DNA from 4 places in the Siphonobacter sp. SORGH_AS_0500 genome. Region 1 is predicted to be linked to each of the others. Evidence: riboswitches for the same ligand, from Rfam matches in the RefSeq annotation. Region 1 holds a riboswitch; each other region holds the start of a gene.
The links. Region 1 has a riboswitch for cobalamin ahead of QE357_RS24610 (TonB-dependent receptor). Riboswitches for the same ligand answer to the same signal wherever they lie in the genome.
Positions count from the first base shown of each region.

Region 2: linked by a shared signal. The riboswitch ahead of QE357_RS15860 (TonB-dependent receptor domain-containing protein) and the one ahead of QE357_RS24610 (TonB-dependent receptor) in region 1 are both predicted to bind cobalamin.
Region 3: linked by a shared signal. The riboswitch ahead of metE (5-methyltetrahydropteroyltriglutamate--homocysteine S-methyltransferase) and the one ahead of QE357_RS24610 (TonB-dependent receptor) in region 1 are both predicted to bind cobalamin.
Region 4: linked by a shared signal. The riboswitch ahead of QE357_RS24205 (ABC transporter substrate-binding protein) and the one ahead of QE357_RS24610 (TonB-dependent receptor) in region 1 are both predicted to bind cobalamin.

Region 1 covers NZ_JAVIYT010000008.1:341,892-349,470, forward strand. Annotated here, with positions in the region: gene QE357_RS24600 (cobyrinate a,c-diamide synthase) at 1-980, opposite strand, end outside; gene QE357_RS24605 (PepSY domain-containing protein) at 998-2,533, opposite strand; gene QE357_RS24610 (TonB-dependent receptor) at 2,580-4,946, opposite strand; cobalamin riboswitch at 5,114-5,375, opposite strand; cobalamin riboswitch at 5,485-5,757, shown strand; gene QE357_RS24615 (cytochrome c biogenesis protein CcdA) at 5,851-6,468, shown strand; gene QE357_RS24620 (TonB-dependent receptor) at 6,512-7,579, shown strand, end outside.
Region 2 covers NZ_JAVIYT010000001.1:3,700,007-3,707,585, forward strand. Annotated here, with positions in the region: gene QE357_RS15840 (glycoside hydrolase family 130 protein) at 1-376, opposite strand, end outside; gene cobC (alpha-ribazole phosphatase) at 443-1,009, opposite strand; gene QE357_RS15850 (adenosylcobinamide-GDP ribazoletransferase) at 994-1,767, opposite strand; gene cobT (nicotinate-nucleotide--dimethylbenzimidazole phosphoribosyltransferase) at 1,757-2,773, opposite strand; gene QE357_RS15860 (TonB-dependent receptor domain-containing protein) at 2,794-4,674, opposite strand; cobalamin riboswitch at 4,788-5,065, opposite strand; gene QE357_RS15865 (gluconate 2-dehydrogenase subunit 3 family protein) at 5,287-5,898, opposite strand; gene QE357_RS15870 (four helix bundle protein) at 5,904-6,386, opposite strand; gene QE357_RS15875 (GMC oxidoreductase) at 6,422-7,579, opposite strand, start outside.
Region 3 covers NZ_JAVIYT010000001.1:2,170,819-2,178,397, reverse strand. Annotated here, with positions in the region: gene QE357_RS09155 (hypothetical protein) at 1-122, shown strand, start outside; gene QE357_RS09150 (VRR-NUC domain-containing protein) at 404-2,089, opposite strand; gene QE357_RS09145 (cysteine-rich CWC family protein) at 2,325-2,537, opposite strand; gene QE357_RS09140 (acyl-CoA thioesterase) at 2,639-3,025, opposite strand; gene metE (5-methyltetrahydropteroyltriglutamate--homocysteine S-methyltransferase) at 3,110-5,419, opposite strand; cobalamin riboswitch at 5,727-5,942, opposite strand; gene QE357_RS09130 (phosphoglycerate kinase) at 6,224-7,414, shown strand.
Region 4 covers NZ_JAVIYT010000008.1:223,163-230,741, forward strand. Annotated here, with positions in the region: gene QE357_RS24185 (bifunctional adenosylcobinamide kinase/adenosylcobinamide-phosphate guanylyltransferase) at 969-1,475, opposite strand; gene QE357_RS24190 (cob(I)yrinic acid a,c-diamide adenosyltransferase) at 1,472-2,050, opposite strand; gene QE357_RS24195 (ABC transporter ATP-binding protein) at 2,022-3,041, opposite strand; gene QE357_RS24200 (iron ABC transporter permease) at 3,038-4,075, opposite strand; gene QE357_RS24205 (ABC transporter substrate-binding protein) at 4,072-5,328, opposite strand; cobalamin riboswitch at 5,314-5,596, opposite strand; gene QE357_RS24210 (AAA family ATPase) at 5,614-6,174, opposite strand; gene QE357_RS24215 (PDDEXK nuclease domain-containing protein) at 6,412-7,413, opposite strand.

The sequences.
Region 1 (7,579 bases):
ATCAACCCTCCGCATTCGGCATAAGTGATTCCTCCGTTTTCACTGTAGGCACGAATGCTTTCCAGCATCGAACGGTTTTTACTTAACCTTTGGGCATGTAGTTCAGGATAACCGCCGGGCAAATACAGAAAATCCGTTTCGGGTAAAACGGCATCCTCAAGCGGGCTAAAAAAGGTAAGATCAGCCCAGGGTTTCAACGCTTCGAGATTGGCGGGGTAATAAAACGAAAAAGCCTCATCCTGAGCTACGGCCATTCGAAAGCGTTTGAATGGCCGTCCGCTGTTCCGTTGGGGAGTGCAAATTTCACGGTTGCATAGTTCCAGTAACCGATCTACCTGAACCGTTTGCGGAAGGGCATCGGCGATGCGTTGAATAATGGCTTCGTAATCGGTTTCCGAAGAAATATGTAAACCCAAATGCCGCGAGGGAATCTCAAAATCGGGGTTTGACGGTAAATAGCCGAGCACTTCAATGCCCACGTCTTCACTGGCTTCCTTCAAAAACTGGTAATGTGTTGGGGTATTGACGTTATTGAAAATGACCCCTGCGATCTGAATTTCGGGTTTAAAGTGTTTATATCCGTATAAAAGCGGAGCCGCCGAATAGGCCATGGCTTTGGCATTTACGACGAGAATGATGGGAATGCTAAGTAAGGTAGCCAGGTGAGCACTACTGTTTTGCATCCGATCCGATCCATCAAAAAGGCCCATGACGGCTTCACTTACGGCGATGTCCGACGGGCTGGCGTATCGGGTATATAACTCCTGTACGTGAGCTTCTGAAGAAAGAAAGGTATCCAGATTCAGGCTGGTTTTTCCGGCTGCCGTAGCGTGATGACGCGAGTCAATGTAATCCGGGCCACATTTGAAAGGTTGAACGCGGTAACCCCGTTGCCTCAGCACGCGGAGTAACCCCAGCGTCAGAGTAGTCTTTCCGGAGCCGCTGGAGGGAGCCGCAATCATGAAGTGTGTCACGTTCATTATACTCAAGTGCTACTTTAGTTAGAATTGATAACTGACTTATCAACAGTGTTTTTAGAACTACTGGTTAATGCCTTTCTGGCTTTTGAAATCTTTCGTTTCAGCCATTTGTAGGTTAAGACCAAACCCGTACTGCTGGCGGCCATGCCCCCGAGTAATAAGGCGATGAGCGTAATATCCCAAAGCGGTCGGCGGTAGAATAGAAAGCTAAAATCCAGGCTGTGCAAACCGTGGTAGAGCCAGCGTTCGAGCCGGGTCAGGCTTTGATGTTTATAGACTACCTGACTCGTTTTTAAATCTACGTAATACCAGATTTGTTCCGGGGTGTCCAGTTTTACTCGTAAAATCGGTAATCGTTTTTCTCCGTTTTTCGAGTAATAGTAATCATCGTAAGCAGTAAGAATTTTTGTTTCCAATACCGGGCTTTGGGGATGCAAGGTACGAATGCTTTGCTCGATTGTCCCTGAATCAAAACGTTCAAAGGGTTCTGCTCCCGTCTGATTCGCTAACAGAAGTCGGGTATGATGGTCGTCCTGAAAAGCCAGGTAATAGGGCTTACCGTTGAATTGAATCAACTGAATTTCTTTGATCGTTAAATCATTCGACAACTTCTGAAAAGCATGGGCGGGAGTAACCGTGAAGAGTGTAGGGTTAAGCGGGCCGCCCATCCACTGCTCGGTTTCTTTGAGAGAAAGTCGGCTGGAAGGGGCCCAGTTCCAGGGACTCATGGAAAACAATCCGCTCAGAACCCAGGTGAAAGCGAAAAAGCCAAAGATAAATCCGGTATAATGATGCCAGCGAAACCAGCGTTTTTTGTAAGGACTAAAAGCCAGTGAATCAGGATTTTTTCGTGTAAAACGAAGGAACCCCATCCCAATGCCAGCCAGGCACATCATGCAGCCCATTACCGAAATCCAGATGACTACCTGACTCCAGACGGGCCGCTGCCGAATCAAAAAAGTCGGATAGATCCAGTGCGGAATGGGGCCCAGCCAGGCCAGGAAGCGTTGACGAGCCGTAACACTTTGCACGACTTCATTTGAAAAAGGGGAAACGTAGATATACGCACCGTCGTTCATTTTCAGTCGATACACTTCAGGCAGATAGCCCTGGTAGCGGTGGGCAGCCATCCACTGGTCAATTTGGGTTAGCTTTTCGACTTGCCTGACTTCCGCTTTTGTCCAGTTTTGGGCTAATTTACGGGCTAAGGCTTCATTCCCGTAGGGTAGAACGGTAGCGGAATCAGCGTAAAGACTCAGGTGACGGTTTTGTAAAGTAATGATCCGGTAGACCGGACGATTCAATACCATGCCCAGACGGATAGATTTGATAGAATCACTGAGCCCTGTTTTATCAAGAACTTCTGCTGGAGTAAGCAGACAGGTACTCCAATCTATCTTGGCCGTTTGCTGAAACTTCTGATGGGATTTTAGGGTGGGATACGACACGTACATCATCATGATTCCCGACAGAAACCAGATGAGAAAAATCAGGCTTAGGGCAAACCCGAGATACCGATGAATCAGCCGTACCGCTTTAGTAAATCTTTTCACAGAACATGGTAAAAACCGCTGATTTTCAGACCAGCGGCTTAAGAGTTTAGAGTTGATAACTAATCGTGAGTAGGTAATGTCGGGTAGCTCCGGGATAAAACTGCCGGGTTAGAATTACGTTTGTAAAGTAACGTTCGTTGAACAGGTTATTCACATTGGCCCGAATATCTACCCGGCTCATCTGGTAACCCAGGGCCGCATCAACCGTTTTGTAAGCGGGTAATTGGTACGTATTGGCAGCGTTCGCGAAGGCCTTGCTCTGGAAGTTAAAGCCTGCTCCGGCATTTAAGCCTTTCAAAGTCGTTTGCTGAATGGTGTAATTAATCCAGGCATTCACCAAGTGTTTGGGAGCGAGAATAGCCGCGTTTCCGGCAACGGGATTTACCTCGGCACTGGCAAAAGGTAAATATTGAGCCTGCGTGAAGGTATAACCTGCCGTAAGATCAAGTCCGGCGACTGGATTACCCTGAGCTTCTATTTCAACCCCTTTCGATTCTGCCGAACCTATGCGTTTGAAGATACCACCGGACAAACTTTCCACCTGATTATCTTTCCGCATGTAGTAAATGGAGGCATTGGCCGAAAACCTGGAAGATAATTCCAGTCGGGAACCCACTTCCGCCTGATAACCCGTTTCGGGATCGAAGGTCTCGCCGTTGGGAGCCACGCGACGGGAAGGCTTGAAGTAAGTTGAATAAGAAGCGTATACCGATAATGGTTCAATGGGTTGATACACCAGCCCTAGTCGATACGTCAGGGCATTACGGGCAATGGTTGAGGTGGCCCCGTAAGAGGTGACGTGACGTTCCCGATCCACCTGATCGGTATAATAATCTCCTTTGAAGAGGTCGTAACGTAATCCGACTAAGGCTTTGATTTTCTCGGAAAAACGGATGAAATCCTGTAGATAAATGCCGTGAACCGTTTCTATCGTAGCCCGGTAGTAAGTATCATAATAGTTGAGGTAGCCTTGGTTTTCGATAGGGTTGACAACTGGAATTTTAGCAAACTTGCCGGGCCCATCAATTGTACCGTTGTACGTTTTTCGGTCCAGATAGTTCAGCGAATAGCCCAACAATACTTTCTGCGAAATTTTGCCTGTATTCCAGTCATAGGTTAACTCCAACTGGTTTTGGAGGGGTTTGGTCAGGTGATTGAAGTAATAGGGGAACGAGCGGGTAATGGAATCGAGTCGGGAATTGAGGCTTAACTCTTCCGTTGAGAAATAGTCAATGTTATCATCCGAATACGAAAGTTGATTCGAGAGTTTCAGGTGAGGCGTTAACTCCCGCACGTAACGAAGCTGGAAATCCGTCCGTGTGTGTTTTAGAAAATCAGCAGGATCATTATAGCGAGTCGTGATATCCATGCCGGGTACCAGAGCCCCACCTGCCAGTACTGGAATGCCTGAATCGGTTCGGTAAACATCCTTGTTGGCTCCCACGGCAAGATAAAAGTAATCTTTGCTGGTGGGCGTGTATTCCAAAGCTACGTACGCATTATTGGTAGCCACACCCGCCTGCCGAAATCCGTCGGTATTAGACACGCCAAAATCCATGCGGTAACGAAGTTGGGTGTTGATGGAACCACCTGCTCCGGCCCGCATGCGGCGGGTATTAAAGCTCCCGTAGCTGGTCGAAAAATTGGCTCTGAAATCAGCCGTGGGTTGTTTACGAACGATGTTAATGATACCCCCTAAAGCCGAGTGCCCAAAAAGCACCGAAGCAGGGCCTTTTAAAACTTCGATCCGTTCCACATTGGCGAGGTTGGTGTTGGGTGCACTGGTGGAGATGTTATGCCGCTCATCGCGAACACCATCCACCAATAACACAAAGTTGCTGAAACCCCGAATGGTAAAGTGTTGAAAACCACCGTAGGTATTATTGGAACGCACACCCGTGGTATTTTTCATGGCATCGCCCAGATCGTCAATGCCGCGTTGTTCGATGGTTTTGACCGTAACTGAGCTGACTGACAAAGGCAAATCACGAATGGGAACGTCGATTTTGTTAAGGGCTGAAAACGAACGGTTTCGCTGACTGGTAATGGTTACTAACGAGAGCTCGTGCGTTTTTTGATTGAGCTGATAACGTAGTGGCAGACGTTCGCCGGCTTTCACCGTTACCTGAGTTTGATGTGCTTCATAACCTACCCCGCTGACGGTTAACGTATAAGTACCGGTAGGAATGTTTAGTAGCTGAAAACTACCCTCGGCATCCGTGGTAACGCCAAAAGTAGTGGCCTCCAGGCGAATGGAAATGCCGGGTAAGGGTTCTTGATTCTCGGTTTCAACGCGGCCTTCGAGTGAACCGTTTTTTTGTTGAGCGTAACTCTTTAGCCAGACGCTAAGGATAAATGCCAGGGTAGATAAAATGATTTTACTACTCAATCGTGAAGTAGAAGTGGGGAGCATAACTTTTAACAAAAAAGGTTAAAAGCTCTCGGCTTACCTTCCAGTCAATCAGGAACCAGGGAAACAGAAGAAGTCAGTAGAGTTTACGTATAGACGCGACGGTGCATGCACGGCTGTGCCTACCATCCATAAACTCCCCTTTGACGACGCTCTAACCCGTGAAAGCATGATCAGCTAAGAATAAAGGCAGGTCTCCTGACTCGTCCCCTCCCAAACGCCTTCCCATATCCTAACGACACAGTGGCTTTATTGTCAAGGAGTTTACTCAGTTGTCCGTTTTTAGTTTGCCGTTTTCAGTTAATGACCACTGAAAACAGAAAATTGAAAACAGAAAACGGAGCGGAACTTACAGTTGCACGACAGTTCGTGATTTGCACACGATTCCCTATTAATCTGCAGTTAAGCAGAACCTTTTTCCGTGGAAAAATGAAGTAAAGAACTTGAATGAAGGAACAAAAGTAGGGTATAATTCAGCCGTTTATGGACTTACGTTCAATAATAAATTTTCCAGGTGAGGTCTGAACGTTAAAAATAATCGTACTTTCGCGGCTCAATTGGTGCCTTTTCTGCCCGTCAGAAGAAGCTTAAAAGGGAATCCGGTGCAATCCCGGAGCAGTACCCGCTGCTGTAATTTCTACTTAGTTTACAGTTTGCCGTTTACGGTTTTCAATTAGTTTACTACTAACTGAAAACGGCAAACTAAAAACGGACAACTAAGTAAACTCTAAACATTAATGCCACTCCAGCGTGCTGGGGGAAGGCGTTTGGAGTGGAAAGAGCCAGAAGACCTGCCTGTTAAACATACCATTCATGCTTTCGGGAAGAAAGGCAGGAGGCTTCACATGCTTAGGAGGTGTTTCCACCTCTGTCCTGTTTCCCGTGTATACACTCAAAAGGGAAACAAATGATCAATCCTTTATTACTCGATTCGCTGGTGTTGGGCATACAACATTCCTTTGAACCCGATCATATGGCTGCCGTTTCCGTGTTGGCCAGTGAAAGAAAAAAAGGCCAGCTTTGGCGAGTCATCTGGCGGTCTTCGCACTGGGCTTTAGGGCATTCCTTTACGCTGATTCTCTTTGCCTGCCTGATTCTGCTGCTGAAATCCCAGATCTCGGAAGAGGTGGCTTCCTACGTGGAGTTTCTGGTGGGCCCTTTAATGATCTGGCTGGGGGTAGTAGCCATCCGGCGAAATTTTGTTCCGGCACCCATTCAAACGCCGGAAGAGGCCAAAATCAGCCGTTCCTTCGGAGTAGGCATGATCCACGGATTGGCCGGAACGGGAGGAGCCTGTACCGTAGCCTTGACCCTGGCGGCCAAAGATGCCAGCACCGCCGTTTGGATTATTATTCTGCAAAGCCTCGGCATTATCGTAGCGATGACTTTGTACGGTTGCATTCTGGCTTTTTCGCTGAAGCAGGTCGTGCAGCGGGCCGAAAAAGCCCTGGTAATCATCAATTATGCCGTAGGTATTTTCTCCATCCTCATTGGATTCGTAACCCTTTACGAATCTTTTCAGTAATCCTTAGCACTTTTTTCCCCTTTTTCATTTTATATATTTTTACATGCGTTTTACGCCTTATTCGCTGGGACTGGCTCTGCTGGCTCACCAGGCTTTAGCTCAAACTCCGGCTGATTCCAGCCGCAATCTTAATCCGGTGGTGGTAACGGCTACCCGTTCCGAAACCCGACTGGATCGCATTCCCCAAACGTTAAAACTGATTAATCGGGCGGATCTGGACTTAACCCCTGCAAACGATCTGACTGACCTAGTTAAAAAAACGGCGGGCGTACAGGTAATTCAGTATCCGAATCTTTCCTCGGGGGTGGGAATCCGTGGGTTCCGTCCGCAGTTTTCGGGTTTGAATCAGCGGACGTTATTACTCATTGACGGTCGTCCGGCGGGAGCGACGAATCTTTCCACGATTCAGTTATCGGCCATCGACCACATTGAAGTTCTGAAAGGTCCTGCTTCGGCTTTGTACGGTTCACAGGCCATGGGAGGGGTGATTAACGTGATTACCCGTCGTTCGAAAGGAACGCCTACCGGAAACGCTTTTGCCGAATATGGTAGTTTTCAAACGCTTCAGGCTGGCTTTTCTTCGGGGGGTAACCTGACCAGCAAACTCGATTACGATTTATCCTTCGCTTATTTTGAACGGGGAAAAGATTACAAAATCGGGAAAGACAACTGGCTACGAAATGCGTTCGGTTTTAAAAACGCCGTGAAGTATTACGCCAAGGGTACGAGTGAAGAAGTAGATGATCGTCGTGACGATGGTCAGACGCGGCCTTACACCCAATTACAGTATTACTCAGGAGCGTTGCGATTAGGATACCAGATTGCGGAAAACTGGCGGGTAGACGTTCGCGGCGAAAGATTCCAGGCTCGCAATGTTCAATCCCCCGGTGACATTGCTTACGGAATTACGGAAGCCAGTAGTAAGGATGTCGAGCGGGCTTCGCTGGAAGCTTCCTTAACCGGACAAATCGGTGCTCACCAGCCTAGTCTGAAGGTGTTTACTGCCGATGAGGCGAATAATAACTATACCCTGAATGCTTCCGGTAAACCCGTCATCCCTTACCGCTCGAATCGCACGGCAAATGCCTGGTCGGGTTTACAGGTGAAAGAT
Region 2 (7,579 bases), on a different contig from region 1:
TGGGGTGTTTTTCTTTTTTAAAGTGTAACCCATCTTCACTAATGGCTAATCCCAGTCGTGAAACCCCGGCATATTTCCCCAGTTTATCCTCAGCCCGATAGATCAAATGCACTTTTCCGTCCCGCACGACTGCCGCCGGATTAAACACGTCTTTTTCTTCCCACTTCACTTCTTTCTTCCAGATGGGATCAAAGAACGTTTCATTGGGCGTTGGAACCAGCACCGGATTGAGACTATCAACTTTTTCGAAGGGCAGTAAGGCCCAGTCCGAAACGGTTAATGAATCGGTAGCAGTTGATTCTGTTTTTTGAGTAGCATTTCGACAGGCTCCGAGTGAAATCCCAACGAATAAAATAAGATACAGACGTTTATTCATAGTTGTAGTAGGTAATAATTATGTCTGCAATAACACTAATAAACACAATTATCTACTACATAAATGCTATAAAATTCGTCCTACCCATTGGTCAAGAGCAGGATTCGGGTGTAGGATAAACTGGTCAACCTGACCGTAATCAACCTTAATTTTGAAAATATTCGGCAGTGGAACGCCAATCAGATTGGCCCAGATGCAGCGTAATACCCCCGCATGCGTAACGATTGCTACGCGTTCGTAAGATTGTTGGCGTAATTCTTCCAGAAAGGCCTGAACCCGGTTACAGACCATTTCCAGGCTTTCTCCTCCGGGCGGTTGAACCCGAACAAAATCATTCATCCAGTCGGTTACTTCCTTTCCCTGTAAATCATTCCATAACTGCCCTTCCCAATCGCCGAAATTGATTTCCATTAATCGCTTCTCTTCAAGTAATAAAGAACCGGGAATCTGCTCAGCGAGTGTTAGACAACGCTTTAACGGACTAGTATAAACGACATCAAATGGCTTTGTGAACTGCCTGGTAATCTGCTGAATTTCCTGATAATAATTTTCTGATAAATCCACCTCCCGTTGACCGTAACACATTCCTTTGGTATTATGCACGGAAGTGTGCCGCATTACAAACAAATCCATATGGCGTATATACCCAGATAAAAAACTACTTCGCTAACCTGCTGAATCGCCCCGAGGCAATCGCCCGTGTAACCGCCAATCCATTTCTTAAAAAACCAGCTCAGCATTACTTTCGAGCCATAAGCCCCTAAAACAGCCAGAGCAAGCCAATAACTAGGCAGTAAAAAGAAGGTTAGGCCCGTAAATAAAACGCCTGGGATCAAGCCCTTCCAGCCTATACGACTCGATGTTGCGGCCCCTGATTTACTACTGGCTTCATCACGAACGTATTCGTGCGTTTCAGCGGCTATAGAGGCTATTAATCGGCTACTAATTTGCCCACAAAAGATGGTACTCCAGATGAGAGGCTCGGAAAGGGTAGCAATTTCTACCAGGATCAGGTATTTGAGACTCAATAACAGCCCAATACCCACGACACCGAATGTCCCCACCCGGCTGTCTTTCATGATTTGGAGAATCTGCTCTTTACTCCAGCCGCCGCCAAAGCCATCGCACACGTCAGCAAAGCCATCTTCATGGAAAGCTCCGGTCGTTAGTACACCCGCACCCATGCTTAAGAGAAGGCTGATGTTTTTGGGAAAGATAAGCGTACTACTGAAATAAACGGCGAGCATAATGGCTCCAACGATTCCCCCAATCATTGGAAAATATTTACGAGACTGCCGCATTTGTTCGGGTCCATGCCCCACCCAGGCGGGGCATGGAATCCGGGTATAAAAAAGTACCGCCGTTAATAGGATTCGTAACTCATGTATCATTCTTGTGCGAAGAAATGCCTGCTTCGTTAAAGGTGGACATCTGATTCAGGAAAGCTACTGCACTTTTCAATAAAGGATATGCCAACGCACAGCCCGTGCCTTCTCCCAACCGTAAGTTCATACGAAGAAGCGGCTTCGCTCGCAAAAAATCAAGCAGAAGGCGATGTCCCTGTTCAGCCGACTGATGACAATAAATCGCATTTTCCAGTACATCAGGCTGCATCTGGCTGGCAATCAGCAGAGCAACGGTAGAAATAAATCCGTCGACTAAGATTATCATTTTTCTCGAACGGGCCGCCCGAATGGCTCCCACCATTTGAGCAATTTCAAACCCACCGTACGTTTGAAGCATTTGGTAAGGGTCACTGCAACTCCCATTTACCCGGATGGCTTCCTTCAGAACCGTTACTTTTCGTTGTAATTGTTCGGGATTAACGCCAGTCCCTTTCCCTACGCAACTTTCAATGGGAAGGCCAGTAGCCATGCTCATCAATACACTCGATGAAGACGTATTACCGATTCCCATTTCCCCAAAACCAATCACATTGGAGCCTTTATCGTGCAGTTCATTCACAATCATGGCTCCTTTCTCCAGACAAAACCGAAGCTGTTCTGAACTCATCGCTGGCCCTTTCAAGTAACTATTTGTACCGTAACCAGCTTTGGCGTGAATCAATTGTGTTTCTTCTGAGAATTCGGCATTCACACCCGCATCAACCACGTATAACTCCAGCTCATTCTGGCGGCAGAATACGTTAATAGCGGCTCCACCCGCCAGAAAATTGAGCACCATCTGATAAGTTACTTCTGCGGGATACGCACTTACCCCTTCCTGAGCAATGCCGTGATCTGCCGCGAAGACTACCAGGGCGGCTTTTCGTAACTCTGGCGTTTCGGTTTGCTGTATACAGGCCATGCGGAATGCCAGAGTTTCCAACTGGCCTAAAGCTCCTAAAGGCTTGGTTTTATGGTCAATTTTATATTGTACTCTTTCTTCGAAGGACATAGGATCGATTATCTAATCTGCTAAAAATCAAACTTTAAGCCTATGTTGAAATTACGCCGACGGGTGTTATACCCGTAAACCTCAAAATACTGCTTATCCGTAAGGTTACGAACGTCACCGTATAGTTTGACGAAAGCATTGAACTGATATTCGGCATAAGCGTCAAGCGTCGTGTATGCATTAAGATTCACAATGCCTAGACCATATACTTTATCTTGACGATTACCCACACTCCGCATTGACAAAGAACTAAAAAAGTGTTTCGTGAACTGATAACCAATGGTTGTATTTCCCATGCACTTCGGAATTCGGAAGAGATTAAATGAGCTGGAGTCTCGACCATTAACCGTTTGAGTCACCCGACCCGTTACATACGTTAAATTACCCGAAACCACTAAATTTTTAAAGCGACTCGATACTTCAAATTCCAGCCCATGATCATTCTGACGACTATAATTCACGTACTTACCGTAAGGTTCAACGCTTAATGACTGAAAAGCAATCACGTCTTTAATAGCCCGATCGAAATAAAGAGCTCGTATAAATGATCGTTTATCCGTAGCAAATAACTGAACACCAGCCTCCAGCGAACGACTCATTTCGGGCTTCAAATCTTTGTTACCATACGGCGAATACAACTGATACAAGCTTGGGGCCCGGAATCCACTGGAAAGGTTAGCAAAGAATTTTACCTGATTGCTTAAAAGATAAGAAGGATTGATGGAATAAGTTGCGTTACTACCGTATAGGGAATGATGGTTATAGCGTCCGCCCAGTTCCAGAGCAAAGCTGGAATCGGTTCGAATCAAAGCCGTGGCATACGCACTGAATAAAGTTGTTTTCGCTAGATTTTTCTCTAAAGGTGGAGCATAAGGATTGGTTTGAGCTGTATTCTGAGTCCGCAGATCAACCCCGGTAACGAGAGTTAACCAGCTAGTAGTCCGCCAGCTATTATAGATTTCTGCAAAATGACTATTTCCCTCAAACGTGGACTTGTCCTGAACAGAATTACGTTGGAAAGCCGAGAACGCATAATTTGCCGTCAGTTTTCCAGAAGCATAACTATAATCTATCCCTGTTCCGGCCAGTTTGAAGGTGTTACGGTAATTATAGCTGGGATCATCGGTTAGGGCTCCGGCGTCAATTTCATTTTTATACCCCGAATACAGGCCCCGTACCTTCCAGATTAGATTGGGAGAAAGATTAATACCGCCGTTTAAGAGAACGTTATCCTGCCAGAAACCATCGTTATCAAAGTTCTGATTTCCTTTCGCATCATATGCCGCCGAAAATCCATCGGAACGCAATCGGGTATATTGAGCATTGAAGTAACCTACTTTTGAAGCTCCATTCACACCGACGGTTCCCCGGAAAGTACCATAACTTCCGGCCTGAACGGTGGCATGGCCTCCGATGGGTCGATACCCTTCTTTTTTAGTAAAAATGTTAATTACCCCAGCTACCGCATCCGAACCGTACAGGGTAGACTGAGCTCCCCGAATGATCTCAATTCGTTCGCATTCCCCAACCGAAAGCAGATTGAGATCAAACGTGTTATTAATCTGAGAGGGATCATAGATGGGTAAGCCATCGAGTAAAATCAGGGTGTTTCCTCCACCGGCTCCGCGTAATGAGACGGTCTGATTGGTTCCCAGCGGCCCCTGAGCCCCAACGATCATAACCCCGGCCTGACGGGTTAATAACTCGCCAAGCGATTGAGTAGCGTATTTTTGTAAAGTTGAATCGGTAAGAACGGTAACTACTTTACCCGTTTGGGATAATTTTTGTCCGGTACGATTGGCGGTGATGGTTACTTCTTCCAGTTGGGTATCCGGTTTTTGAGCCCAGACCTGCAAAGTTGTAATCAGGAGAAGAAAGGTAATTCTGGTAAATGTGTTCATGACTCCACTAATGATTAAGTAAGGAGTCTTTCGTAGAAAAGTGAATAGAAATCCGGCTGGGTGTTACCATCCAGTGCGTTGAAATTCATTCACGGCTTTTCACCCGAAAGCTCGAAAAGTATACCATTTCAGGCAGGTCTTCTGGCTCGTTTCATCTCAACCCCCACCTTCCCATACGTGTGTACAGTGGCTTTTGGAAGTTGTGTTTGAGTTTGGAGTTTAGTGTTTTGAGTTATGAAGGCTGTCAACTTTACAATCTTAACCCTAAACTCAAAACTTACCACTCTAAACTCATTAAAACTTACAGCTACGGGGATAGCCCCGGATTTACACCGGTGTTCCCTTTTCATTCAACAGAGTTTCTGCTGAAACCTAAAACGTGGGCAAAAGTATAAAAAATACTTAATGCTGACCCGGTCTTTTACCGAATCAGCATTAAGTATACCTTTCGTTCTACTACGTTTGAGAAGGTTAGCAGTAGTTTGAGAGATTTAATTTAGTTAGAAGAAGTTAGAATTAGGTGTGAGGAGTTTGATGAAAACCTCTCATTTATCTTACTTTCTCAAACTAAATCAAACTTCTCACACCTAATTCTAACCTTCTCAAACCCCATTACTCATAACTCAGGCCGTATTGCTTCAGTACCTCTTCGGGCACTCCTTCCCAGTTGTTGGGAGTATTTCCTACGTAACCCAAATCGTTGAAGCCTATGCGGGTGGTATAAAAACCGGTTAAGGTCATGTCCCGCATTTTGTTAAAGAACGCAACGCCTTGGGAGAACTGAGGTTTCGCTTGTTCAGGATAGGCAATGTCATCCACGATTTCTATCTGCTGAGCTTTTGTAAGCTCCACAAATTTCTTGCTGAAGCGTTTTCGGCTTTCATTATCTAACCAGGCCAGCCCTCCACGAAGAGGAATCTGGTGTACGGGTTGATCTTTCACCATAAATTCAATGAAAGCCGGTACACCCGCTTGCGAGGCACTGCCCGACTTCTCGTCCGCCGGAAGAATAATGTCGCACAAAACGGTGAGGGTTTTCATTTCCTGAGGTGTAAAGAACTTATCAGCCATGAGTTTGGCATCCCGGATGGCTTCCGATTTCTGCCGTCCGCCGGGCACCACCAGCGGTTTTTCGGGCGGAGCCGCTATCAGATCCGTAGAAGGAACCGTAGCCATGCCCAACGACCCCAAGGCAATCGACTTAAGTGTATCGCGACGTTTCATTTTGTTCAGTTTTCAGTTAACTGTTTTCTGTTTACAGTTGATTCGAACCAATTTTCGTAATTTATCTCAGGCTCCTTTACTTCGCTTTTCTCAGAAACTTGCTTATACTTACTTCCTTTAATCTGTGTTCTGGATAGGTAGGAAATAAATCCAGCAATCATTTTTCCCAGCTCATCGGCTTCTTCATAAGTCTTTTCAAAAGCTTGTAATGAAAGATATTTACGATCCAGAGCTCTGTATAGCTGTGATTTTACTTCCGTTAATGAGCCCTTAGCAATACCCAGAAATTGAATAAATTCACCTCGACTTCCTCTTCCAAAACCTTCTGCAATATTATCCATTACAGAATCTGCCGACCGTCTGATTTGCCTGCGATGGTCATAGTCTGCATAAAACTCCCCACTCCCAGTTAATTCAAAAATAGACAGAGAATACAAGCGAGCTTTTTGCCAAATTTTCAAATCCTCAAAACGTTGAATGGTAGCCATCACTGAAAATGGTAAACAGAAAACAGACAACTCTTTTACAGATTCTTCTTCTTCACTTCATCAATGATGTAATCACTGGTTCGCATGGACATGGCTAGGATGGTCCAGGTTACGTTTTTGTCGCCTTGCGTTACGAAAGGAGCGGCGTCTACTACGAACAGGTTTTTGACATCGTGGCCCTGCATGAAAGAATTCAGAGCTGATTTTTTGGGATCGCTGCCCATGCGTACCGTTCCGATTTCGTGAATGATCTTTCCGGGAGCCTCTAATCCGTAGTTTTGCTCTTTACCCGGTTTGGAGCCCAGAGCAATACCGCCCATTTCGTGGATTATTTCCTCGAAGGTATCCTGCATGTGTTTCGCCTGCTTAACCTCGTTTTCAGACCATTTGTAGTGAAAACGAAGCGTCGGAATACCGTATTTATCGACATTATTGGGGTCGATTTCGCAATAGTTACTTTCCAAAGGTATAGGTTCTCCACGACCCGCCATGCCCACGTAAGCTCCGTAGAAGCGACGTACATCTTCTTTCAGACGTGATCCATATCCACCTGCGGGTTGCGTTTTTCCATCGCCATAGGCATACTTACCGTTCATGCCCTGAATGCCCATGCCAAACCCGTAGCTGGGCATGCCCATGCCCCCGCCGTATTCAATGTGATACCCCCGAGGGAAGTCCAGTTTTTTGTTATCTAGCCACCAGGGCGTGTATACGTGCATTCCACCTACCCCGTCTTCGTTGTAACGTTTCCGGTTCATCAAAGCTGGAACGAAGGCTGAGCGGCTGGCTCCGGTGGAGTCGTTCAGGTATTTACCAATCACTCCGCTGGAGTTAGCCAGCCCATTTGGGAACCGGGCCGACTTGGAGTTCAGTAACAGACGGGCCGATTCACAGGCACTAGCCGCCACCACCACAATTTTAGCCCGAACCGTTTTTTCCTGTAAAGTTGCGGTATCGACGTACGAAACGCCCGTGCAAAGTCCGGTTTTCTGGTCGGTTAATACTTCGCGAACCATCGCTCCGTTGATCAGCCTTGTGTTACCCGTTTTAACGGCAGGTTTACAAAGACAGGAAGACGAAGAAAAATCCGCGTAAACCTGACAGGCCCGACCGCACTGCGAGCAGTAAAAACACTGCCCACGTTCGTTATTAATCGCTTTTGTCAGAATCGCCAGACGGGAAGGAATAACCGG
Region 3 (7,579 bases), on a different contig from region 1:
AGTCTTTCCGGGAAATGAATCGCTATCAGGAATTATACGACGCCGAAACCCGCCACAGCATTAACCACGCCGAACAAGCCCGCTGGGCAGAAAAAGTGGCAACGGAACTAAAAGAATTGTAGGTGAGGATTGTTAAATGCAGGTAGATACGTGACTTTATAGCATTTGGTGGGTAGATGAAAAGAACGGACTAGTCCTAAAAACCGCCTCTTACCCAGACACGACTTCATTGCGTCTCTACAATACTAGTACTAATTTTCCCACTATGGATGGTGAGGATACCAACCATGGCGGAAAGCCGAGCGACTGCGTTACGTCTTTCTGGGAAATGGACATTAATCTAAAGACAGCCCTCCCACCATGGCGGATAAGGCAAAGAAATGGAAATAAGGCAAACCCGTCTCTACTGATCATATCCCCAAACGACGCGTAATACTTTGGAACGGATGCCTGTGGTTTCGAAAAAGCGTAACCAGTATAACTGCTGCGGCGAAAGGTGATCGGTGGGAGATTTCACTTCGATGAAATCATAACTCGTTTCATCCCACACAAACAGGTCGGGAAAGCCCCGCGTATGTTCACGTACGTTGGTGGCCATTTCGATGAGTAACTTCTTCAACAATTCCGCTGGAATCTTTTCTACCGCAATTTTTACCAGTGTTAATAGCTCTGGGAACCAAACCACAAGCGGATTGCTGATACCGTATTTTTCTTCAAAAACGGCTTCCAGAAAATGGAAAGTATCGGCTTTGTTTTCCAGTAAATCCAGACGATCCAGTAAAGCGGGACGGCGTTTTTCGAAGAAGGTAGGTTTATAAATATCCGATGGAGACCGCTGTAAGGGGTGATGAATGGCTGAACTTCCGGCATCAAAAATGATATCCCAGAACAGAAGCCCAAACAGGCCATCAAACAGAAAGTTTTCGGTATGTACCGCCTGTTTTCCTTGTGCCCGAAAATATTCAGCAACGCCCTCCTCTACCCGATACCGCCAGCTAACGTCAATCGTCACACTTTCTGATTTCAACAACCATTCCGTGGTCGATTTACGAGCCCTTTTTTTCTGGCCCTGAGCCGCTTGCTGGTTTTGAAAATCAATTGCAAAAAACTGCTCGTCCGCATTGAAAGGGTTAATCAACATCTCCTCAGCCAGAGCCGTAGCTGCCTCCGGGTCTTTTAACTTCATCAACAACCGAACCTGCCGCTCCCGCGACGGCGGTGCGGTAGTCATCCGAAACAGCACCAGGGCTTCTTCCAGTTTTTTCTGGCGTTCCATGAAACCCGCGATCTTCAGCATCAGGCGATCCAGCGAAGGCTGAGCAATTTCAGCTAGGGGGACATGATTCTCATACCAATCCAGAAACCAGGTATTAATTGCCAAAGGATCTGTTTCGGCGGTTTTCATCAAATGGAAATCTTCCGCCGCCAATGAAACTTTTAGCCGATCTTCGACTTCTTCCCTGGAGGTAAAATGTGGGACAAAACGATCTTCATCAAAGCGTTCAAACCGAATATGGCCGAGATCCCGCACCACAAATTCACTCATATCCGCATGCCGGTTTCCAAAAAATAAAAACTTGAAAAGCATCGTCTGAGCCTCGTAATTAACCTTGACTACGGGTTCGCTTTGGTCAATATAACTGGCTAAATCTGGAAAAGGCACGGATTCTAACAACCAGTCGCTTACCTCGTCTTTTTTGAGACTGGCTTTGCCTTTGGTATCCAACGCCAGTTGTTTGGCAAAACCTAGTACTTCCGGCTTACTGAAAATGTCAAGAATCTCCCCCGCCCGATTCTGGTGATAGTCAGACAAACGGGCGACAAAACCTTTGTTTTCCAATTCAAGCAAAGCCTCCGCCCAGTTATCAATTTCGGGATACTTGATTTTTCGAACCCGAAAAAAGGCCACTCTTCGGTTGGTAAACCGAATAAAAAGGCACTGAGCGTTTTCGCTCAACTGATCGAAATCCTGAAGAAATTCTTTTTCATCGTCGGTTAATAAGTCCAGGTAAAACCGACGCACAAAGGCGAGTAAATAGGTAAAGTAATCGAGGTAATACTTCGGTGGAAGTTCCAGACGTTCAGACATAAATAGCTACGTGGCTTAGAGCTATGATAAGTCTTTTTCTCAGGAAAAAGTTTGATTTGCTATTAGTTTCTGAATATCGTGGCCCGCGTGAACCGACCGGCTTTTTCACTGGTAGCAATACGTTTGATAGGGCCTCACAGGTTGAGTTACCATTATTTCAACTAGTTGCTGCCAGCGAAAAAGCTGGCAGCGGCAGGGCCAGGGCCTTACTTTTTTGTTTCTTTATTTAGTAAGCTTACTCTAATGCCCTCGCCTCCTGCTGTAACTCCTGCAAACAATTCAGACACAAACAGCCGCTGTCATAATCCATGATCGAAATATCGCGGATGTATTGCATTTCCGACGGCGTTAATACGATCTGATTGCAGTCGCATTTTAAGCTTGCATTGAGTTTGCAGGTAAATAACTGCCCACAACGCGGACAGCCTTCAAGGGCATGTTTATTCATATGTTTAGAGTTAGGAGTTTAGGGTTTTGAGTTAATACTTGCGACGTAAATTCTTTTCTTATCAAAATAACTTCCTAACACTAAACTCAAAACCCTAAACATTACTCCAAAATTCGAATTGGTTTTTTATTTGCGTCTATGGCTACGAAGGTGAAGGTGCCGTGTATGGCTAGTTCGCGTCCTTCGGCGTACATGCTTTCTACGTAAATCTCCACGCTCACTCGCATACTGGTGTTCCCCACGTGTACGACGTTCCCAATCAATTCAACCAGCATCCCCGCCTGAATGGCCTGCCGAAAATCAATGCGGTCGCTGGAGACGGTTACCATGGGTTTTCGGGATAAACGGGTCGCAGTAATGAAGGCGATTTCGTCCATCCATTGCATGGCCATACCGCCGTATAAAGTATCGTAATGGTTGGTTGTGTGCGGGAAAACGGCCTTAAACACGCGGGTCTCCGCCGCCTTAATTTTTTCTTCGAGTGACATGGAAAATGGTTTTGAGTTTTGGGTTTAGCGTTTAGAGTTCAATGTAACATTAACTCTAAACGCCAAACCCAAAACGCTAAACTCCTAAGCTTTCACGGTTTGCTGCAATTGTTTAGCGGCAGCGACCATGTGGCGTAGAGCCTGATCAGTTTCGACCCAATGGCGGGTTTTTAGTCCGCAATCGGGATTGACCCACAAGTTACGAGCTGGAATGGTTCGAAGTGCTTTTTCCAGCAAATGTGCCATTTCTTCCACGCTGGGTACACGGGGAGAATGAATGTCATACACTCCCGGTCCGATTTCATTCGGGTACTGGAAGTTCGAAAACGCATCGAGTAACTCCATCTGCGAACGCGACGTTTCGATGGTAATGACATCGGCATCCATGCGGGCGATAGCCTCGATAATGTCATTAAATTCCGAGTAGCACATGTGGGTATGAATCTGCGTTTGATTGGTAACGCCGGCGGCACTGAGTCGGAACGCATCCACGGCCCAGGTCAGGTAAGTGCCCCAGTCGGCTTTGCGTAAGGGTAAGCCTTCGCGAATGGCAGGTTCGTCAATCTGGATGACTTTGATTCCTGCTTTTTCCAGATCCAGCACTTCATCCCGAATAGCCAAAGCGATCTGAAAAGCCGTATCCCTACGCGGCTGGTCATCCCGCACAAACGACCATTGCAGAATCGTTACTGGTCCCGTCAGCATGCCTTTCATTAATTGAGCCGTTTTGGATTGAGCAAACGTCGTCCAGCGAACCGTCATGGCTTCAGGTCGTTCGACATCTCCGTAAATAATGGGCGGTTTTACGCAACGGCTTCCGTAACTCTGTACCCAGCCCAATTGAGTAAACACATAACCCGAAAGCTGTTCGCCAAAATATTCAACCATGTCGTTTCGCTCGAATTCACCGTGAACCAATACATCAAGCCCGACTTCTTCCTGCCAACGAATGGATTTTTCGATCTCTCCCTCCACAAAAGCCTCATACTCTGCTTTGGTAACATCGCCTTTTTTGTACTTCGCCCGCCATTGACGAACCTCTTCGGTTTGGGGGAAAGAGCCAATTGTAGTGGTGGGAAACAGCGGTAACTGAAGGCTTGCTTCCTGAATTTTCTGACGAATCGTAAAGGCTTGCTTCCGTTCGAAATCGCTGGGTTGAACCGCTTGCACGCGGGATTTTACAATTGGTTTATGAATCAGCGAGCTCGTCCTTCGGCTTTCTATGGCCTGCTGATTTTCTGCTAATAGCTCCAGATTTTCGCCTTCGATTAACTGACCCAGCGTGGTTACTTCCTGCAATTTCTGTTTAGCAAATGCCATCCAGTTTTTGATTTCCGGTGTCAGTACCGCTTCGTTTTTCTCTAAATCCAGATCGTAAGGAGCATGCAATAACGAACAGGACGGAGCCACCCAGACACGGGCTTTGCCTAGCTTGGCAATGGCTTCATTCAGCAATTGCAACGACTGGCTGAAATCATTTTTCCAGACATTACGCCCATCCACTACGCCGAGCGAAAGGATTTTAGTGGAAGTAACGAATTCGTGATCCGCCAGAATGGAGGTTAATTGTCCCGATCCACGCACCAGGTCAATATGTAAAGCAGAAACGGGTAATTGCAGGGCCAAAGACTGATTGTCACCTAGTTTTTCGAAGTAAGTCGCCACCAGAAGCTGAACCTGAGGTAATGCTTTTTGAATAGCCTGGTACGCCTGCTGAAAAGCGATTTTTTCATTAGCTGACAAATCGAGCGTCAGGCAAGGTTCGTCAAGCTGTATCCAGGTTGCCCCCCGGTAACTCAGTTCGCGTAATACGTCAATATAAACGGGTAATAACCGATTGAGCAGATCAATTCGGTGGAAACCTTCTTCTTTTTCCTTACCCAATAACAGAAATGAAACCGGCCCCAGAATGACGGGCTTGGTAAGAATACCCATCTGCTTGGCATCTTCGAAGTCGTGAATGACCTTATCGGAATACCGTTTAAACTGCTGATCTTTCAAAAATTCGGGAACGATGTAATGGTAGTTGGTATCAAACCACTTCGTCATTTCCATCGCCTTTATGTCCAGCTCGGCCTTCTGGATTCCGCGAGCCATGGCGAAGTAAATCTCCAGTTCCCGATTGTTTTTTCCATCAATAACCGCCTGATACCTTTCGGGCACGGCTCCCACCATTAATGCAGTATCCAGCACCTGATCGTAATAGGAAAAGTCATTGGAAGGAATCCATTGCAGACCTGCCTGTAATTGCGTCTGCCAGTTTTGTCGGCGAATTTGCCGACCCGCCCACAGAAGTTCGTCTTTCGAAATCTTTCCTGCCCAAAATTGTTCGCAGGCCCATTTCAGTTCGCGTTTGCTGCCCACGCGGGGGTAGCCCAGGTTGTGAGTAACCATGTGTTTTTGTGTTAAAAAGGGTTTATCAAAACGCCTTCGAAACACCCAACCCGCCAAAAACGGTGAATTGTTACGAATCACTGATTCCGCATTAGTAACGTACGAGCCGTCATCCGTTCACGCGAATGACGGAGTTAATGCCTCTGCGATAAGGGTATAGCTTTCCCGGCCCGACTTCGTTGGTTTCGAAATCAGCACAATTCAGGCACAACCGCAAACCTGCCAGTTTCGGGACTAGCAGTGAGCAGAGTTGGGTAATCAGAAATTTGTAAAATCAATGCGTGAATCAGACCCTATGCGTGAAGGTATGACCATTGAGAAGGCTGGCAAGTCTCCTGGCTTGTATCATGCGACTCCCCCCTTCTCATTCCTCAGGGAACAATGGGAAATCTGGGATGCACTTGTTTCGAGGTTCGAAACAGATACTTACAGTAGCACGTCTGCTCGTGATTTTCACACGATTCCTTTTTCATTCCTTTAGCAGCGAAGATCTGCTAATGAAACCAACCATCCGATTGACGGGCGTTACAAAGAACGGGGCAAATATAAAGGATTAAACCCTTTTCCGGTTCTGCCGTTATAATAAAGATGAAGAGGAACAGAGCTTTTTTACTTGGCAAAAGATAAACTAAAGAAGCAAAAATATAACTTATCAAATCTAAATTATCACTTAAAGGCTAAAAAGAAGGGAAGTTTAGGGAAGTTTGGCCGAATGTATAATTTTGTTCCTTTCTCGACCGACTCATCAACACGTATAATAAGAGTTGTCAAATCATTACTCATTTAAACATCTGATTCTTACTGATGAAGACGCTGAACCAGTACAATTTCGCCGGAAAAAAGGCTCTTGTCCGCGTTGATTTCAACGTTCCCCTGAATGACCGTTACGAAATCACCGATGATACCCGTATCAAAGCAACCATTCCGACGATTCAAAAAATTCTTAACGACGGCGGTTCGGTTATCCTGATGTCTCACCTGGGCCGTCCGAAAGATGGACCTACTGAAAAGTATTCGCTTAAGCACTTAGTAAACGCCCTGTCTGTTATCTTCAACCGTCCCGTGAAATTTGCGGATGATGCCATTGGACAGCAGGCCATTGACCTGGCAGCATCTCTGCAACCCGGTGAAATTCTGTTACTCGAAAACCTTCGTTTCTACAAAGAAGAAGAAAAAGGGGACGTAGCTTTCGCCGAAAAATTATCTAAACTGGGTGACGTTTGGGTAAACGATGCCTTTGGAACGGCTCACCGTGCTCACGCTTCTACGGCGGTTATCGGTCAGTTCTTCACGGATAAAGTAAGCGGTTATGTTATGCAGGCCGAGCTGGATAATGCTCAACGCATTCTGGATAACGTAGAGCGTCCTTACACGGCCATTATGGGTGGTGCTAAGATTTCCGATAAAATTCTGGTGATCGAAAAACTGCTCGATAAAGTTGATAACCTCATCTTAGGTGGTGGTATGACGTATACCTTCACGAAAGCTCTGGGTGGTCAGATTGGTAACTCCATTCACGAAGATGACAAAATGGAGCTGGCTCTGGAACTGATTGAGAAAGCGAAAGAAAAAGGTGTAAACCTAGTTATGCCTCTGGATACAGTTATGGCCGATAAATTCTCGAATGATGCTTCCAAAACGACGGTTCCTTCCGGTCAGATTCCTGAAGGCTGGGAAGGTCTGGACATTGGACATCAGTCGATTGCCGTATTCACGGAAATTATAGAACAATCGAAAACAATCCTCTGGAATGGTCCGATGGGCGTATTCGAATTCTCGAACTTCGCCGTTGGAACGAACGCCATTGCAGAAGCCGTAGTGAAAGCAACGGAAGAAAACGGAGCCTTCTCCCTCATTGGTGGTGGTGATTCTGCCGCTGCGGTTAATAACGCGGGTTACGGTGATCGCGTAAGCTACGTTTCTACTGGTGGTGGTGCTCTGTTGGAATACATGGAAGGCAAAACGCTTCCCGGAGTAGCTGCTCTGGAAGCTTAAGAACAAATGCTTAGAAAAAGCCGACTCTGTAAAAAGGGTCGGCTTTTTCTATTTCACACCTTTAATAAAAATCGCGGCAAGCTCTATTCATTCACATGGAATCACTGAATTGTGGTATTTCCTGAAATCCATTTTAGCTGAACCTTTGTCACACCTTACTAATCA
Region 4 (7,579 bases), 120 kb from region 1:
TAGGGAACGGATAAATCCGCTCGCCGGATTTAAGTGAGTCGATTCTGTTTTTCGGGTTTGTATAAGTGCTCTTTCCTAGATCTGATACCCAACACGAAGGTGACCAATGCTTCTGAATGCTTCGAGCCCTCAGATGGGTAACGGAAAGGTAACCCAAGGAAAGGGCACATCAATGCACAGTATTTGGTTGTTCAGTAACAGGAAGACCTGTTTTTCCACTACGAACCTTACTCCCAGCAAATATTAGTCTGATTGATTTTCAGAGGCAACCGAAGAAATGGCTCAGGACTTTAGGGCTATTGTCTCGCCTTGGACTTATAGGTAATTGAATAATATAAGGTATCATGTATAGTCTTAAAAATTTTAAACAGGTCTTTAGTAAGTTGTCTGACAAGGTTTCAATAAAAAGGAAGAGAGTAGGTAGGCTTTCGTACGGATGCAAACACCGTTGGAGGCGTTCGTTTACACCCCGATCTGTCATCCAGAGCGTAGCGAAGGACCTTATGATCTTTTGGGGCTGCTTCCCCGGATTTCATCCGGGGCTACTCGTGTTTAACCCCTTCGGGGTTATTTGTCATAATACGATTTGAACAACAACCCCAGCGGGATTTAATATAGGTAGTCCCGGTCTGGATGGACCCGGATGAAATCCGGGGACACTGGGGGAGGGATATCGAAATACAAATTAAGGTAGAGACGCGACTTTATCGCGTCTTGCTGGGGAATGGGAGTATATGGAATGTAGCCTTTATTGCCTCTTACCCCAGACGCGATAAAGTCGCGTCTCTACTAAAAGAAGATGTTACTTTAAAACGCTCTTCGTTCAACTATTAGCCCTCGTTTCCAAGCCGGATTGGAAAGAAGAGCGTCTAGAACGCTGAACGTCGCAGACGCTTTTCTCAGGCATCCGCGACACAGTCGAGGACGAGCATAGTCTAAAGGTTGAAATTCTGAAAGCAGTTAATGATTCATTTCTTCAAATCCAACGGTAACCCTGAAACCATGAAGATAGCTTCTGACGCTTTCTCCGCTACGTATTGATTCGCCCAGCCTTGTAAATCAGTGAACTGGCGACCTAGAGCCGTTTCGGCGTGTAAGCCCATCCCAATTTCATTGGATATGATGATCAGCGTTGCAGGAATTTGTAACAGAGCATCAATCTCAGCTTTGAAAGCAGCTAAGGTTGATTCAAGGTTGCTGTCATGGTCCATGAATAAATTGGTTAACCATAAGGTAACACAATCAATCACCACGACCCGATGAGCCAGGGGCAGTCCGGCAAGATTTTTCTCGGCTTCCAGACTGGTCCATTCAGGACCGCGTTCCTGCTGGTGTCGCTGGACCCGTTCGGCAAATTCCTCATCCCAAATTTTAGCCGTGGCTACGTAAACGGGATTTTCTGACCAAGCCTTAGCCCGCAACTGGGCGTAACGGCTCTTGCCGCTGCGGGCTCCTCCCGAGATATAAAGGATCATTCGGCAGATTTAAAACGTTTGTAAAGGAATAGTTGCCATTTCTCCTCGGCCACTCCCGCCTGATCCATCTCGGCCCGGGCCAGAGTAAAAAACAGATCGGACAAACGATTAATATAGGCTGGAATGGCCTCGTGAACCTCATCCGTTTTAATCAGGGAAACCAGTCGGCGTTCGCCCCGACGCATTTGCGTACGAATCATGTGGCATAGGGCCGACACTTCATTCCCGCCGGGTAACAGAAAGTAATCCGAAGGAGAAGTCATCGCCGCCTCCAGTTCATCAATCCAGTTTTCGCAAAATTCGGCTCCGTCTACGGGCATAGGGTTCTTGTTTTCTTTTTTCGCGTCCGAAGGGCGAGCCAGATGCGACATCATGTCCATCATGTCCTTCTGAATTTTGTGAAGGTTGCTTTGCCAGGCATGTTCATTGCCCAGTTTCACCCGTAACAAACCAATAGTTGAGTTGACTTCATCCAACGTTCCAATGCATTCCATGCGAACATTGTCTTTATCAACCCGGCTGCCGCCAAAGAGTCCCGTCGTGCCTTTATCGCCTTTTTTTGTGTAAATCTTCATTGTCAGTGCGGTATGAATACCGATTGGAAAGTTCCTGTAATAAATCGTGAATAGAAGTAACGAAGGTTTGTTCATCAATAAACCATCCTTCGTCGGTAACTTGAACGGAATGTCTGGCCGATGCCTGAATTTGATACCCTTCGCGTGATAAGGCCCTTCGCGTCCAGAAGTAAGCGGCGGAATTACCCTGTAACTCCAAGGCTGGTCCCGTTGGAGCCGGATACATTTGAAACGTTCCGGTGGTACGGTCAAACGCAAAACCAGAAGCAGCGAACGTTCGCTCGAAGGACCCGTTGAGGACTAAATCTTCGGGAACGCCGTGCTCAAATTCTCCTTTAGCTCCCAAAAGCCATAATTCATCCGCTGCCTGAAGGGCCAGGTCCAGTTCGTGCGTAGAGAGCAAAATAGCTTTCCGGGTTTGTCGGGCCAGTTCGTGTAACAACCGCATCAGTTCCACGCGGCTGGGTAAATCGAGATGAGCCGTGGGTTCATCCAGTAAAATCAAATCCGTGTCCTGAGCCAGAGCACGAGCCAGCATTACTTTTTGACGCTCGCCATCGCTTAACTGAGGTAAGCGTCTGTTTATGAACGACTGAGTGCCCGTTAGTGCCAGAGCCCATTGAACTCGTTCCTGGTCTACTGAAGTTAAGCTTCCGAGCCAGTTGGTATAAGGCGTCCGACCCAGAGCGACCAGTTCACCAACGGTTAAATGACCCGCTTCGACCCGTTCGGTTAAGACCAGACTTAATTTTTTAGCCAGTTCAGTCGGCGGAATATGAGGAAGTCGTTTATCTCCTAGATATACGTCCCCCTCTAAGGCATTTTGTAAGCCCGAAAGGGTTCGCATGAGCGTGGATTTCCCGGCTCCATTGGGCCCGAGTAAACACACGAGTTGCCCTGCCTTGAGCTGAACGGATAAGGGTCCCGCCACCCGATGATTGCCATAACCGATGCTTAAGTGACGGGTATGTAATAACAGGTCTGCACTCATGAGAAAGAAGCTCTGAGGTTATGACGACTAACAATCATCCAAATCACGACCGGAGCCCCAAGCAAAGAAGTAACAACATTGATCGGTAAAACCGACTGGGTGCCGGGTAACTGAGCAATGCTATCGCAAACCAGCATTAAGATACTACCGATTAATCCACTGGCCGGGATGAGAATGCGGTGATTAGAAGTGCCCAGCAACGAGCGAGTTAAGTGTGGTACGGCAATCCCAATAAAGCCGATGGGTCCGCAAAAGGCTGTGATACTTCCCGTCAGAATGCTGGTACTGGCCAGAATGATGGTGCGGGCCCGGCCTACGGTTAAGCCCATACTACGGGCATACGCTTCGCCGAGTAATAAACTATTTAAAGCCTTGGACGAAGCAAAGGCGAGTATTAATCCGAAAATCACCACGGTAGAAAGCACAAGCAGATGATAATCTACCACACCGCCCAGCGAGCCAAACGTCCAGAGCAGGTATTCCTGCAATTGTTCGGGTTGACTGAAATACTGCCAGATGCTAATGATGGAAATCGTGATGGTTCCCACCATCACACCAACAATGAGCAAGACGACATGATCACGTATCCGTCCAGCAATTGACAAGACTAGCAATAACACCATCGCCGAACCCAGCGAGGCCATGAATACAATCAGCCAACTGCCTGAAATCCCTAACTGACGAATGGCATATAAACTCGTTACACTTCCGCTACCTAACATAATAGCTGCCACCCCCAGCCCAGCCCCGGCGGTAATGCCCAGTTCCGAAGGTCCCGCGAGTGGGTTTCGGAATAAGGTTTGCATTTGTAACCCACTTACTGACAGTCCCCAGCCCACCAATACGGCGGTAAGGGCTTTAGGCAAACGAATTTTTTCAATAATGAAAAGCCAGGCCGTTTGTTCAGATTGTTGGGTAAAGAGAATACGGGCCACTTCCCTGGCTGGAATCGATACCGAACCAAGCGTAAGGTTTACTAAGAAACACACCACGCTCAGCAGAATCAGCAGGCTGAATAACAGCGGTCGGGTCATTGCAGTTTTTTGTAGTAATACAGCTCGTAATCGGGTAAAAGCTCCGGGTGCAGAATCTTAATCAGGTCGGATAAAATCAGATGCGGATTAACCGCTCCCGACTCCCAGTAATCATTCGATCCACGAGCATTGGTCCGTTTGCTATAGTTATAGAGTTGACCCGTTTTGAAAGCCTTAAAATCTCCGTAACGGCTATCTTTATCAAGAATGTCTTTCTTCGTATCGCGACCGCTAATGCCGACATTCAACCAGTAATCCGCTTTCAAACCAATGGGATAAACGGCTTCAAAATTGAGAGGTAAGCTTCCCGTTGCCTTGACTTTGTCCCAGTGATAGGTAGTGCCCGCGTCCCGAAAAAACTGAGCCATATAGCTATCTCCGTTCGGAACATACCAGGCATCTTTATAACTCGTACCCGTGATAATGCTGGGCTTGTTTTTTAGGTTTTTAGTCAGGCCCGCCAGGCGTTTGTATTCCTTTTCAACCTCAGCGAATTTCTGATTAACCAATGCTTCTTTATTCAGCAAAGCCGCCATCAGTTTTACCCATTCTGCCCGTCCCAGCGGCGTATTTTCTACCCATTCGGAGTTGATTAACACCGGCACGCCTGCTGCGTTCAGGGTCTGGTACCGATCCATGCGGGCATTAGGTTGCCCTACGGTCATCACCAGATCGGGTTTTAATGCTACCAGAACCTCTTCGTTAAGCGTCTGATCTTTACCGACCTGCGTAATTTTCTTTTCATTAATCCGTTCAATGACTTTGGGTGATGATACGTATTTCAAATCGCCCAGTCCAATTAATACGTCTTCTGCCGAGAGAAAACTCAGCAAACCAATGTGGAGTGAAGACATCCCGACCATGGTTCGGAGGGGAATTTCAATAATCTGCCGATCTGCATACCCTTTGGGCCGGGGCGTACCGCGTTGCAAGAGGATGTAACGAGCGGTATCCGTGGATTTTTCAAAGGGACTGAGAATATCGACTACCTTATAGTTGGGTCGGTATTGAATGCGGAAGCCTCTGGCGTGGCTAAGTTTTACTTTTTCGGGAAAGTAATCCTGTTTAACTGAAATGTCGCCTTGTTCAGAGACGGAAGAAGTAGTACTGCATTGCGTAAAGCCTGCCATGCAGCCCAGGCTAATGAGCAAACCGAAAGCCCACCGGGTCATTGTTTTCCGGCTGGAAAAAATAGAATAATGCATCATGGTTCGTACCAGCTTTTCATCCGAAAGCTGTCGGGGGTTAACCATCAAGGCAGGTCTTCTGACTCATTCCCTCCCAAACTCCTTCCCAAGCTAGGCTCAGTGGATGTGTGTTTGGAAGTTTTGTGTGTAGGGTTTTGAGTTTTGGGTTTTGAGTTAGTCTGGCATTTGGCAGAATCAACACAAAACTCTATACTCAAAACTCATTCAACTCAACTGGAATTTACAGCAGCGGAGACTGTTTCGGGTTTACACCGAATTCCCTTTTAAATACCTTCCTTTATACAGGAGGCATACCTTCATGTATGAATGAAGGGGCAAATCTACGAAGAATTAACGGGCGGGAAAGGCTTCAACGGAAAGAAGTCCTGTCAGAGCAGAGGTGACGAAAGTAACTCGCTCATTTACTGGACCTTTGGATAATTCCAGTAACTCATACCCGCAGGTTTTGTAAACGCTGGCGATGGCCTGATAAAGCTCCTGTGCTTCCTGAAAACTTTGCCAGCGTTCGTCGTCGTTTACGTAAATTTCCAGCCAGGGCGGCGTCATAACTATCTGGTTATGGTACCGATAACGCCGAGCAGCTGTCAGGAAATCTTTGGAGACCGGTAAGCCGCCAACTTTCAGGTAAGCAATGATATCAGGAATGCCGCGATCAAAAAAGGTTAGCTCGGAAGGACTGTTTTCGAAATCCCTAATCATGGCCTCCAGAGCCAGCCGGGCAAAGCCTTCCAGATTTTTCCAGGGAACTAAGTCAGATTGAAGCTCCACTTGCTGGCGAATTAACCGACGGGAAACTTCTGCGGAAGTGGCATACCCCTGTTTCTGCAAAGCGTCAATTAAGGTAGTTTTCCCCGCCCCCGGTCCTCCAGAAATCACAATTCGATGCCTCATTTTTCTAAAACTAAAGGATAGTACATGTCGATAAAATCTTGTGTACCCGTTATTTCAGAGCTATAACCCACATTTAGGGAACAAAGCCATGAACATGTAATATTTTTTTCTCCAGAGCCAGACAGAGCTATTTCACCCTCGCAATCAGGCTGAATTTGCTTCCCGAAAGCAATAGTTAATTGTTCTATTCAAAGGGTTCTTCGTTGGTGCTGGTCTGGGGTAAGCTCGTATTGCTAATCAAATGTTATCCAATTTTTCGATTTCTTTCTTCACTTCTTCCAGCAGTTGCTGCTCGGTAGGTAAATAGAGTTGGTATTTACTGGTAATGATGGTTTTGTTACTTTCAGGCAAAGATATTTTGACCATTGCATCATTTTTATCGGTGCAAAGCAAAATGCCGATGGTGGGGTTTTCAAATTCCTGTTTTTCGTAGCGGTCATAATAATTTACGTACATCTGCAATTGCCCTAAATCCTGGTGCGTGAGTTTTTGAGTCTTTATTTCAATCACTATGAAACATTGCAACAAGCGGTTGTAAAATACCAAATCCACAAAATACTCATCCCCGTCGATATGGATTCTTTTTTGCCGGGCTACAAAAGCAAAGCCATTACCCAGTTCTAAAATAAAATCCTGCAAGTGGGTAATGATAGCCGTTTCCAGGTCTTTTTCGTAATACGATGCTTCTCTTTTAAGCCCTAAAAACTCCAGCACCATTGGGTCTTTAATGATCTCTTTGGCATCGGTGGGTTGTTTTTCATTTCGGGCTACGGCCAAAACGGCCTGTACGTCATTGCTCAACAAAAGTCGCTCAAATAACTGACTGTTGATCTGGCGTTCGAGTTGCCTTGCCGTCCAATTGTTTTTTTCAGCTTCTGCTATATAAAATTCTCTTTTGTCTTGATTATCAATACGAATAAGTAACCTGTAATGAGTCCAACTGAATTGCGAACGCAGTGCGTTCGTAATTGGGAACGTACGGTAAAACTGCCGATTCATCTCTAACTGTCGCACCGAAAATCCGGTCCCAAATTGGGGTTGAAAAGTATCGGATATGGATTTTATCAAAAAGGTCCCGTAAGTAGCCCGGTCTTCGCCCTGCTGCTCTTCCTCAACTATTACTTTTCCAATATGCCAGTACATCAGCACTCGCTCAAAGTCCACACTACGTATGGCTTTTTGCTGGGCATTGGCAATAATGGACTGAATTTGTGATAGGATATTTTTATTCAAATGCATGGGATGGCTTGTTAAAACTTTCGCTTTGGCAATTGGCCAAATTAGTCAAAGTAGCTAAAAAAACAATGGTCGTTTTTATGCAGATTTTATAGGGCATCAATGATTTTCTAGCTTATGGACGAAGAATGAAATAGCACTTTCACCTGCTCCTGGTGATGCTCAAGCA